DNA from 3 places in the Brevibacillus sp. genome. Region 1 is predicted to be linked to each of the others. Evidence: riboswitches for the same ligand, from Rfam matches in the RefSeq annotation. Region 1 holds a riboswitch; each other region holds the start of a gene.
What was found. A riboswitch is a leader RNA that binds a small molecule or an ion and turns the genes downstream of it on or off. The one in region 1 is predicted to bind lysine.

Region 1 (3,277 bases):
CGGTAGAAAAGGGCTGGATGTGCATTCAAATTTTTTACATGCGCCAGGGCAAAATGATCGAGCGGCAGACGACCTCTTTTCCATACTATGGCGGCGAAAGCGAAGACTTCATGTCGTACGTCACCCAGTTTTACTACGACAAGCAAAACGCGCTGCCAAAAGAAATTTTGCTGCCGGAGGAAAGCGAGCCGGAGCTGCTTAGCGAATGGCTCGGGGTCAAAGTATTGACACCGAAGCGGAGCAAAAAGCGCGAGCTGGTCGAGATGGCCTGTGAAAACGCGCGCATTGCCCTCCAGGAGAAGTTCGCGCTGATGTCCAAAGATGATGCGAGGACGATTCAGGCTGTGCACAATTTGGGGCACGTGCTGGGGATTGGCGTTCCCCACCGGATCGAGGCGTTCGACAACTCCAACATTCAAGGAACAGAGCCGGTGTCTGCGATGATCGTGTTTACAGACGGTCGTCCGGACAAAAAGGAGTACCGCAAGTTCAAGATCAAGACGGTCGAAGGCCCCGACGATTACGGGTCCATGCGCGAAGTTGTCCGCAGACGCTATTCGCGGTTGCTGAAGGAAAACCAGCCATTGCCGGACTTGATCGTCATCGACGGAGGCAAAGGCCAAATCAGCGCTGCCATGGACGTCCTGGAGAACGAATTGGGGCTGTACATTCCGGTTTGCGGCTTGGCGAAGGATGAAAAGCACAAAACGGCGCAGTTGATGTACGGCGATCCGCCAGAACCCGTGAATCTGAAGCGGGACAGCTATGAGTTTTATTTGCTGCAACGCATTCAGGACGAGGTTCACCGTTTTGCGATCACGTTCCACAGACAGTCACGGACGAAAACGATGCTCTCCTCCCAACTGGATGAAATTCCGGGCATCGGCGAGAAGCGGCGCAAGCTGTTGTTTACCCATTTTGGCTCGCTGAAAAAAATGCGCGAAGCGACTGTGGAGGATTTCCGGGAACTGGGGATCGGCGACAAGCTGGCCCGAGAGATCATCACTCATTTGCGCAAGCTGGAATCGTAACGGTTTTGCAAAAAGCGATTGAACCGCTCGGATTCCCATGATATAATGCGTTTCAAACAGAATAGTTAGCCTCACTTCCATTTATGGAGTGAGGTAGAGGCGCGAAAACCATGAGTACCACCCTGAGATCGGGTATCTGTGAAGGGAACGGGAAAGGGGGATTCGCCGAAGTGTGGAGAAAAACCCGTTTGTCTCCATGCTGGGTCTGCATTGAACAAGTGCAGGACTGTCATCTGGCTCTTGACCGGCGCCAGATGGAGAGCTATCTCACGGTGTGTCGATGTGAGCGGTGACAGGGATTTGCCTTGTCATGTGCTGCCATGGACCGCGTGTAATTGGGAGGGAGGAACCGGTATGTCGAAACAGTAGGCAGCGGCAGGTACTTATTCCTTGTCGGTGCCTTTTTTATACAGACTTTTTCCAGTAAAAATAGAGAGATTCATAAAACGGCAGCAAAAGATACATTCTACAATCATTGGATATGAGAAAAGGGAGAGAAGCCGCATGGGGTTGATCGTGCAGAAATACGGAGGCACCTCTGTAGGGACCATTGAGCGAATTTTACGAGTTGCAGATCGAATTGCCAGTTACAAAGAAGAAGGGCACGATGTGGTGGTCGTCGTATCTGCGATGGGCAAATCTACAGACGTATTGGTAGATATGGCCAAACAGATCAGCGCCTACCCGTCCGAGCGAGAGCTGGATATGTTGCTGACCACGGGGGAGCAAGTATCTATCGCCTTGCTTGCAATGGCCTTGCACACGAAAGGCTACGATGCGATTTCTTTGACAGGCTGGCAGGCTGGAATCACGACGGAAGCGATTCATGGCCGGGCGCGAATCAAACAAATTGATTCTGAGCGCATCCAGGCAGAAATAAGCCGCGGACGTGTTGTGATCGTAGCAGGTTTTCAAGGTCTCAGCGACGAAGGAGAAATTACGACGCTCGGCCGGGGTGGTTCGGATACATCGGCAGTTACGCTGGCCGCCAGCTTGAATGCAGACAAATGCGAGATTTTCACGGATGTGTCCGGTGTGTACACAGCCGATCCGCGGATGGTGCCAGCGGCAAGCAAGCTGGACACGATCTCGTACGACGAGATGCTTGAACTCGCGAATCTCGGAGCGGGAGTTCTTCACCCGCGCTCGGTGGAGGCCGCGAAGAAATACAAAGTACGGCTGGTCGTCCGCTCCAGCTTTACTGCCGAAGAAGGTACGTACGTTGAGGAGGTTGCCAACATGGAAACAGGAAGAGTAGTAAGTGGAGTCGCGCATGACGAGGATGTAGCAAAAGTCACGGTTGTCGGTATGCCTGCGAAGGTTGGGACTCTTTCCCGCCTGTTCAATACGCTGGCGGACAATCAGGTGAACGTCGACATCATTATTCAAAGCTCCTATGACGCAGCAGTGACGAATATTTCCTTCACGGTTGCTGCGGATGACTTGAAAAAGGCATTGGACACGTTGGAAAACCACAAAGCAGAGCTTGGCTTCGAAAAAGTCGATTACGAGCAAAACCTGACCAAAGTGTCCATCGTAGGCTCCGGCATGGTCAACAATCCGGGAGTGGCTGCCGAGATGTTCCGCGTTTTGGCAGAAAAAGAAATTTCTATTAAAATGGTTTCAACTTCAGACATCAAAGTTTCTTGCGTCATTCCTGCCGGGCAGACTGAGCTTGCTGTCCGCAGCCTGCACTCGGCATACGGGCTCGATGTGGAAGAGACAGCAGTGGTGCACGGAATCTAGGCAGCGAATGCTCCCTCGCCTGTAGGCAGAGGGGGCATCTTTTTGACCTGACAAGACACGCCAGTCCTGACAATTATTGCGCTGCCAATGGTTGGCATGAAGGATCACTTTGGAGTATGGGCGCGTATCATGATCGTAGAACTACTCTCGACCTCCAGCCGGGCAAAGGTGTCTTTTCCTTTCCATTGCTCAATGCTGCCAGCAATGATGCCTGCTTCGAGCGACAGGGAGCGGCTGAGGCGTTCCGGTGTTTGGTAGTTGTGGATCGTATGGGTGAGTTTGTAGACGATGGTTTCGGCAGACTCTTCCAAAAGATCAAGCTGTCCCAATCCGAGGCGAATAAAAGGCATAATCGGACCTGTGGAAGACTGGATGGGGATTTTTCGCCCGAGGTCTTTTCCCAGCCAGTACAAAATTGGACTCTCGCTGTCTCCGAGCAGGCTGTTCGTCAATGTCTCGCGTAGCAGATGGTAGCCGAGGTAGGGCATGTTCATTCTTTC
Region 2 (3,277 bases), on a different contig from region 1:
AGCATTCGCATATACTCGCGAAATTGCACAAGAACAGCGACGGTTTCCTCGTCAAGCGGCAGCGGTGCCTGCAATTGGTGCTCTTGCAAAAACCATTCCTGCCATTCCCGCTTTGCCAGGCGATTTTCCTTGCGGCCTGTCCCGCGCCAGTCACGCCAATCGCTGTTTAAAAAATCGATGCATAGCCATTGCACACTTCTCTTCCCCCATCTATTTTCGCTTCTTGTAGGTAACACCAACATATGGTAAGATCATCTTGTAACCACCAAAATTCATTTTGAGCGTTACAAACTTCTTCTTATTGCCATTATAGCGCTTCACCAATCTGTTTGACAGACGAGGAGGAAACACATGAATCGGATGGAATTGCTTGTTCATGAATGGGAGTGCACGTATGACAAAGAAGATTGGTATCCGCCGCTCAAGCACGCCCTGGATGGCGTGACCGTGGCCCAAGCCAGCTGGCGTCCCGAAGGAGAGGCAGCGAACACGATCTGGGAAAATCTCAGTCATCTGCTCTATTTCAAAGAGCGTTTGCTGCACCGTCTATCCGGTACGGATTTTCCTGGTACGGCTGAGACGAACGATGACACCTTCCAACCATCCGGAGCGCCAGACGACGAAGCAGCTTGGCAAGCGGCGGTGCAGCGCATGGAAGAAGTACATCGCGGCATTCATGAAAAGCTCCGCTCCCTTTCCGGCGATGCATTCGATCAGCCGCTGCCCACCATCTCCATCGGGCAAAGCGTGATGAGCATCATTTTGCACGACGCTTTTCATACGGGACAAATTGTGCAAATCCGCAAGCTGCAAGGCTCTTGGCCTGCGCGCAGGTCATTTTTGTAGCCCTTGCTCCCACTCTAGCAATATTTTGCAGCACAACTTTTTTCATTGATTAATAACGATCAATCTTATATAGTTGATAAATAAATCAACTTCATACATGTTATCCTCATCTTTCACGGTGAGGGTAGAGGTCGCGGCTTTTATGTCATCCTGTACGAGATTCAGAAGAAATCTATGACTCCAGGAAAGGGAAAAGCCGCCGAAGCTCATATCGCATCTCTGTGCGCGTGGGCTGGGGCTGTACCCGAAAGGGACAGAACTGTCACGTTTGCTTGCCGGGCAAACGTGGTGTGCTATCTTCAGTGAAGGCTTGGTGGGGATTGGATGATACCGCCCTATGCCGTTTTTGGCTATTGGCGGTTTTTTCGTTTCCGACCGACCTTCTCAAAATCTTCGAAAGGTCGTGCAAGCATCTTATGTCACAGAATCAACTGCAACGTGGTTTGAAAGCCCGCCACCTGACGATGATCGCCATCGGCGGCTCCATCGGTACGGGCTTGTTCCTGGCGAGTGGAGGCTCGATTCACGAAGCCGGACCAGGGGGCGCTTTGGTCGCCTACATCGCTATCAGTATCATGGTTTACTTTTTGATGACCAGTCTTGGGGAAATGGCCGCCTTCATGCCTGTATCCGGCTCCTTTTCCACCTACGCCACCAGATTCGTCGACCCGTCACTCGGCTTCGCGCTTGGCTGGAATTACTGGTACAACTGGGCAATTACGATTGCGGTCGAACTGTCAGCCGCAGCTCTCATTATGAAATACTGGTTCCCGGATACTCCCGCCATTTTGTGGAGTGCCTTGTTCCTCGTCCTTATGTTTGCTCTTAATCTGTTGTCTGTCAAAGGCTACGGCGAATCTGAATACTGGTTTGCCTTGATTAAAGTAGTCACCGTCGTCGTCTTTATCATCATTGGTATTTTGATGATCTTCGGCATTATGGGTGGCGAAGCAGTCGGCTTCCAAAACTTCACCAAAGGCGATGCACCGTTCAATGGCGGCTTCATGGCGCTTCTCGGCGTCTTCATGATTGCCGGGTTCTCGTTCCAGGGAACCGAGCTTGTAGGGGTGGCCGCTGGTGAGAGCGAAGACCCTGCGCGCAATATCCCGAAAGCGATCCGCCAGATTTTTTGGCGCATCTTGCTCTTCTACATTTTCGCAATCCTGATTATCGGGTTGCTCGTTCCTTACGACAATCCGAATCTGATCAGCGGTGATATTACCGATATTGCCATCAGCCCGTTCACGATCGTCTTTGAAAAAGCCGGCTTTGCCTTCGCCGCCTCTGTGATGAATGCGGTCATCCTCACCTCCGTGCTGTCTGCCGGGAACTCCGGCATGTACGCATCCACCCGCATGCTGTGGGTGCTGGCGAAGGAAGGAAAAGCGCCAAAATGGTTTGCCAAAGTCACTCGCAACGGCGTCCCGATCAATTCCTTGATCATGACGGCTGCCATCGGTGCGCTGGCGTTTCTGTCCTCCCTGTTTGGAGATGGCGAGGTGTACGTATGGCTTCTGAACGCATCCGGCATGTCCGGGTTTATCGCTTGGCTCGGCATTGCCATCAGCCATTACCGCTTCCGCAAAGCGTACCTGGCCCAAGGCCGCGACCTGCGTGAGCTGCCATACCGGGCGAAGCTGTTCCCGTTTGGCCCGATTTTCGCCTTTATCATTTGCTGCGTCGTCATTGTCGGCCAAAACTACTCGGCGTTTATCGGCGGCGAGATTGACTGGAACGGCGTGTTCGTCTCCTATGTTGGCTTGCCGCTGTTTTTGATCGTTTGGCTTGTCTACAAGTATACGAAAAAGAGCAAGCTTGTTCCGCTCCATAAAGTAGATTTCAGCATGGACGAAAAATAAATAGCTTTGCCAAACAAGTCATTGCAGGCTCCCTCACGTCGAGGGAGCTTTTTCTTTGTTTCATTTTATTTTTCCGATCAACTTTCTTATGATTACATATTGACGAATGTAGACTGGAAATATATACTGTTCATGAAAAATTGATAATGAGAATCGTTATCGACAAACTCTTTTCCTATTCCCAAGGAGGCCCCATAATGAAGTCCAGGTTATCGAAGCATCTCTACAGCACTACACTGGTTGCCGCGCTTCTTGCAGGCAATACTCATTTGGCTATGGCCGCTCCTGCAGTTGTTGCAGCCGCAGAACAACCCCAGACCGCTCCTCTGTCTCTCCACGGTGCGATCGAGCAGGCATTGAAAACCAGCATCGATCTTGAGCTGCTGCAAATAGATTACGATGTTACGGAATATGAAACGCTCTATACGCTGCGAGAAAAAGCGGCCATCCAGCTCGAAAACGTCAATACGCTCGATGATGCCAAGAAAAAATACGAAGACGCTGCCAAAGCGAGAAAAGACCTGGCGCTTAGCGAAGTCACTTTGAAAACCTCAAAAAACAATTTGCAGCTG
Region 3 (3,277 bases), on a different contig from region 1:
GAAAGACGCCAAAAGCGTAGCCTGTGCCAGCGGCAAAGTCTTTTTCCGCCTGGGCGATTTGTTCCTGTTGGCCCGTGAGCGTCAAAAAGGAAGACGACCGAATCGGTTCAAAAGGTTGCAAAAAAGCATGATTACGCAGCCGAAGCTCAAGAAGCTCGGCTGCGTCGTCCATGCCCAGAGGTCGCAGATAGACCGTTTCTGTATGTAGCGTCATGATATCAATCCTCCCTGGAAAAAGTCGGATCGACATTGTACCATGACTTGATTTAAGTGGAAAGGCTTTTTCTTTTCAGCGGCCTTCTGGTCTTAGCCCAGCAATTCGGAGAAAGAAACGCCAAACGCCTTGCAGGTTTCCACTTCTTTCGCTGTAGGGGACAGCTCGATTTTCAAGCCTTCAAGTGGTGTTTCCGCACCGCGCTCGCTCGCCTTTTTCAAGAGAGTATCTACGGCAGCGCCAACGTGCTCGTAAGCGGAATCGCAGGAACCGAATGCGACTACTTTTTTGCCAGTCAGATCGATGTCGTCCATCTCTTCGTAGAAGTCCAGGCACTCGTCCGGAAGATCGCCGTCGCCCCAAGTGTAAGCGCCGAGCAGGATGCCATCGTAGTCCTCAAGCTCCTTGGCTGTTGCGTCCATCACTTCTTTTATCTCCAGCTCTTTTCCTGTGGATCGAATACCCTCAGCAATCGCTTCAGCAATCTCTTGTGTGTTTCCAGTCATGCTTGCGTAAACCATCAAAATGCGGCTCATAAGGTTGAAACCCTCCAAATAAGATAATGAAAATCATTCTCACAAAAATAAGATAATGAAAATGATTCTCGTTGTCAACGATTTTTTTTCTTTCTATAAAGCTGTTGCCACATGGGAATGATTTTGGTAGAGTTAAATGAAATTATAATATTGGAAGTCTAAATAGAGGTGCGCCGAAGAATAGTACATCTTTTCGTCATCTGCCGGGGGGCGGGAAAAGGAGGAAAGGCTAAAGCGCCGAAGCGGTTGTTGTTCCCCTCGAACAGCAGCGGCTGGGGTGGCTCATGAACAATGAACATCCTGTCACAAAAGACGATTGTCTTCTTGTGGAGCGCTATTTACGATTTGCTTGGGCAGTTTGGAAAGCAATGAGATAGCGAATGCACTCATTGCTTTTTTTAGTCAATTTAAACAAGGCAAGGTTTTGATCAAAAAGGAGGATTTACCTGTGAACATGATGGATGCAAATGAAATTATCGCGTTTATTCAAAAAAGCGAAAAGAAAACACCTGTGAAAGTATACGTGAAAGGCAATCTGGAGGGCATTGACTTCGGTGCCAGCGCAAAAACGTTCATCACTGGCTCTACTGGCGTCGTCTTTGGCGAGTGGAAAGAGATCGAGCCTGTTTTGGCTGCAAACGCCGACAAAATCGAGGACTACGTGGTAGAAAGCGACCGCCGCAATTCCGCGATTCCATTGCTCGATACAAAAGGCATCCAGGCTCGCATCGAGCCGGGCGCGATCATCCGTGACCAGGTTACCATCGGAAACAACGCGGTGATCATGATGGGAGCTTCGATCAATATTGGCGCGGTAATTGGCGAAGGCACGATGATCGACATGAACGTGGTTGTAGGTGGACGCGGTACAATCGGGAAAAATTGCCACATCGGCGCTGGTTCTGTCATTGCAGGCGTTATTGAGCCGCCTTCCGCACAGCCGGTTGTTGTCGAAGACGATGTCGTGATCGGTGCCAATGCGGTTATCCTCGAAGGCGTTCGCGTAGGAAAAGGCGCGGTCGTAGCAGCAGGCGCGGTCGTGATTGAGGATGTGCCGCCATACGTGGTTGTTGCGGGCACACCTGCTCGTGTCATCAAACAAATCGACGACAAAACTCGCTCCAAGACGGAGATCAAGCAGGAGCTACGTCAGCTGTAGGGGAGAGAGCTCACATGGACTGGCGTACGCTCGACGAACAATACATCGTCTCTTCTTATAAACGTTTGCCTATCGCGATCGCCAAAGGGGAAGGAAACTACCTGTACGATACAGCGGGCAACAAGTATTTGGACCTGTTTACGGGCCTGGCAGTCAATGTGCTGGGCCACTCCCACCCGCGGATTGTTCAGGCGCTGCGCGATCAGGGAGAACGTTTCCTGCACATTTCCAACGTATTTTTGAACCAGCCGGCGATCCTGTTGGCCAAGCGGCTGGTCGAGCAGACGATCCCGGGAAAAGTGTTCTTCACCAATTCCGGCGCAGAGGCGACCGAGTCCGCGATCAAAATGATTCACAAATGGACGAAGACCGACGGAGCGGGACGCGAAGGGATCGTCGTCTTGCGCAACAGTTTTCACGGCAGGACGCTGGGCGCCGTTCGGCTGACCAGGCAAGCGCACGTCTATCAAGATTTTCCGCAGCCGGATTTTCCCGTGTACGAGCTTGATCCGGAGGACACAGCCGGATTGCGCGCCATCTGTCGCGAGGCAAAGCCAGCAGCCGTCCTGATGGAGCCTGTTCTTGGCTCCGGGGGTGTCGTGCCTTTGTCTGTAGACTTTTTGCGCGAGGTGGCGACCATTTGCCAAGAGGAAGGCATGCTGTTTGCCATGGATGAAATCCAGACAGGCATGGGACGGACGGGAAAACTGTTTGCCTACGAGCACGCAGGCGTGACGCCAGATTTGATCCTGTTTGCCAAAGGAGTAGGCGGCGGACTTCCGCTCGGTGGCGTCATTGCCGGGACGAAGCTGATGAACCAGTTCAAGCCGGGAGATCACGGCACGACTTTTGCGCCGTCTCCGCTTTCGGCTGCTTTGGGCAATGTCGTGCTGGACGAACTGCTCGATCCCGCATTTGCAGCGAGCGTAGACGAAGTGATTGCCTACCTGTGGGCTGGACTGGAAGCACTGCGTGAGCGCCTCCCGGAACAGCTTCAGGCGCTGCGCGGCAAAGGCATGATGGTGGGAATCCCGCTCAGTGCTGCTCCCGAAGAGGTCAGCCGCTTGCAGCAAGCCATGCTGGATCGGGGAGTTCTCGTGGATGTGACGCAAAAAACGATTGTTCGCTTGCTGCCGCCGCTCACTTTGACCAAGGAAGACGTAGACCGTTTCCTGGAAAGCTTTGCAGCGGAACTGGCTGAGCTTCAAGGGGCAAAAGGGGAGGCGTAAGCGATGACGACATCTTTGTTTACCCAAATTCGCCGCGATCTGCACCAAATTCCCGAGCCGGGCTTTCAAGAGGTAAAAACGCAAAAGTATTTGCTCGATTACCTGGAGAAGCTTCCGCAAGATCGGCTGGAGATCAAGA

Region 2: another riboswitch for lysine. It lies ahead of DEP07_RS07895 (amino acid permease); the one in region 1 lies ahead of DEP07_RS18890 (aspartate kinase).
Region 3: another riboswitch for lysine. It lies ahead of dapD (2,3,4,5-tetrahydropyridine-2,6-dicarboxylate N-acetyltransferase); the one in region 1 lies ahead of DEP07_RS18890 (aspartate kinase).

The regions. Positions count from the first base shown of each region.
Region 1 is NZ_DOTK01000062.1:27,270-30,546, forward strand. It holds gene uvrC (excinuclease ABC subunit UvrC) at 1-1,031, shown strand, start outside; lysine riboswitch at 1,118-1,304, shown strand; gene DEP07_RS18890 (aspartate kinase) at 1,536-2,777, shown strand; gene DEP07_RS18895 (DUF2507 domain-containing protein) at 2,882-3,277, opposite strand, start outside.
Region 2 is NZ_DOTK01000033.1:5,773-9,049, forward strand. It holds gene DEP07_RS07885 (CGNR zinc finger domain-containing protein) at 1-194, opposite strand, end outside; gene DEP07_RS07890 (DinB family protein) at 352-846, shown strand; lysine riboswitch at 964-1,150, shown strand; gene DEP07_RS07895 (amino acid permease) at 1,263-2,705, shown strand; gene DEP07_RS07900 (TolC family protein) at 2,903-3,277, shown strand, end outside.
Region 3 is NZ_DOTK01000005.1:28,890-32,166, reverse strand. It holds gene DEP07_RS00850 (GNAT family N-acetyltransferase) at 1-214, opposite strand, end outside; gene DEP07_RS00845 (flavodoxin) at 307-750, opposite strand; lysine riboswitch at 906-1,095, shown strand; gene dapD (2,3,4,5-tetrahydropyridine-2,6-dicarboxylate N-acetyltransferase) at 1,199-1,909, shown strand; gene DEP07_RS00835 (aspartate aminotransferase family protein) at 1,924-3,138, shown strand; gene DEP07_RS00830 (N-acetyldiaminopimelate deacetylase) at 3,142-3,277, shown strand, end outside.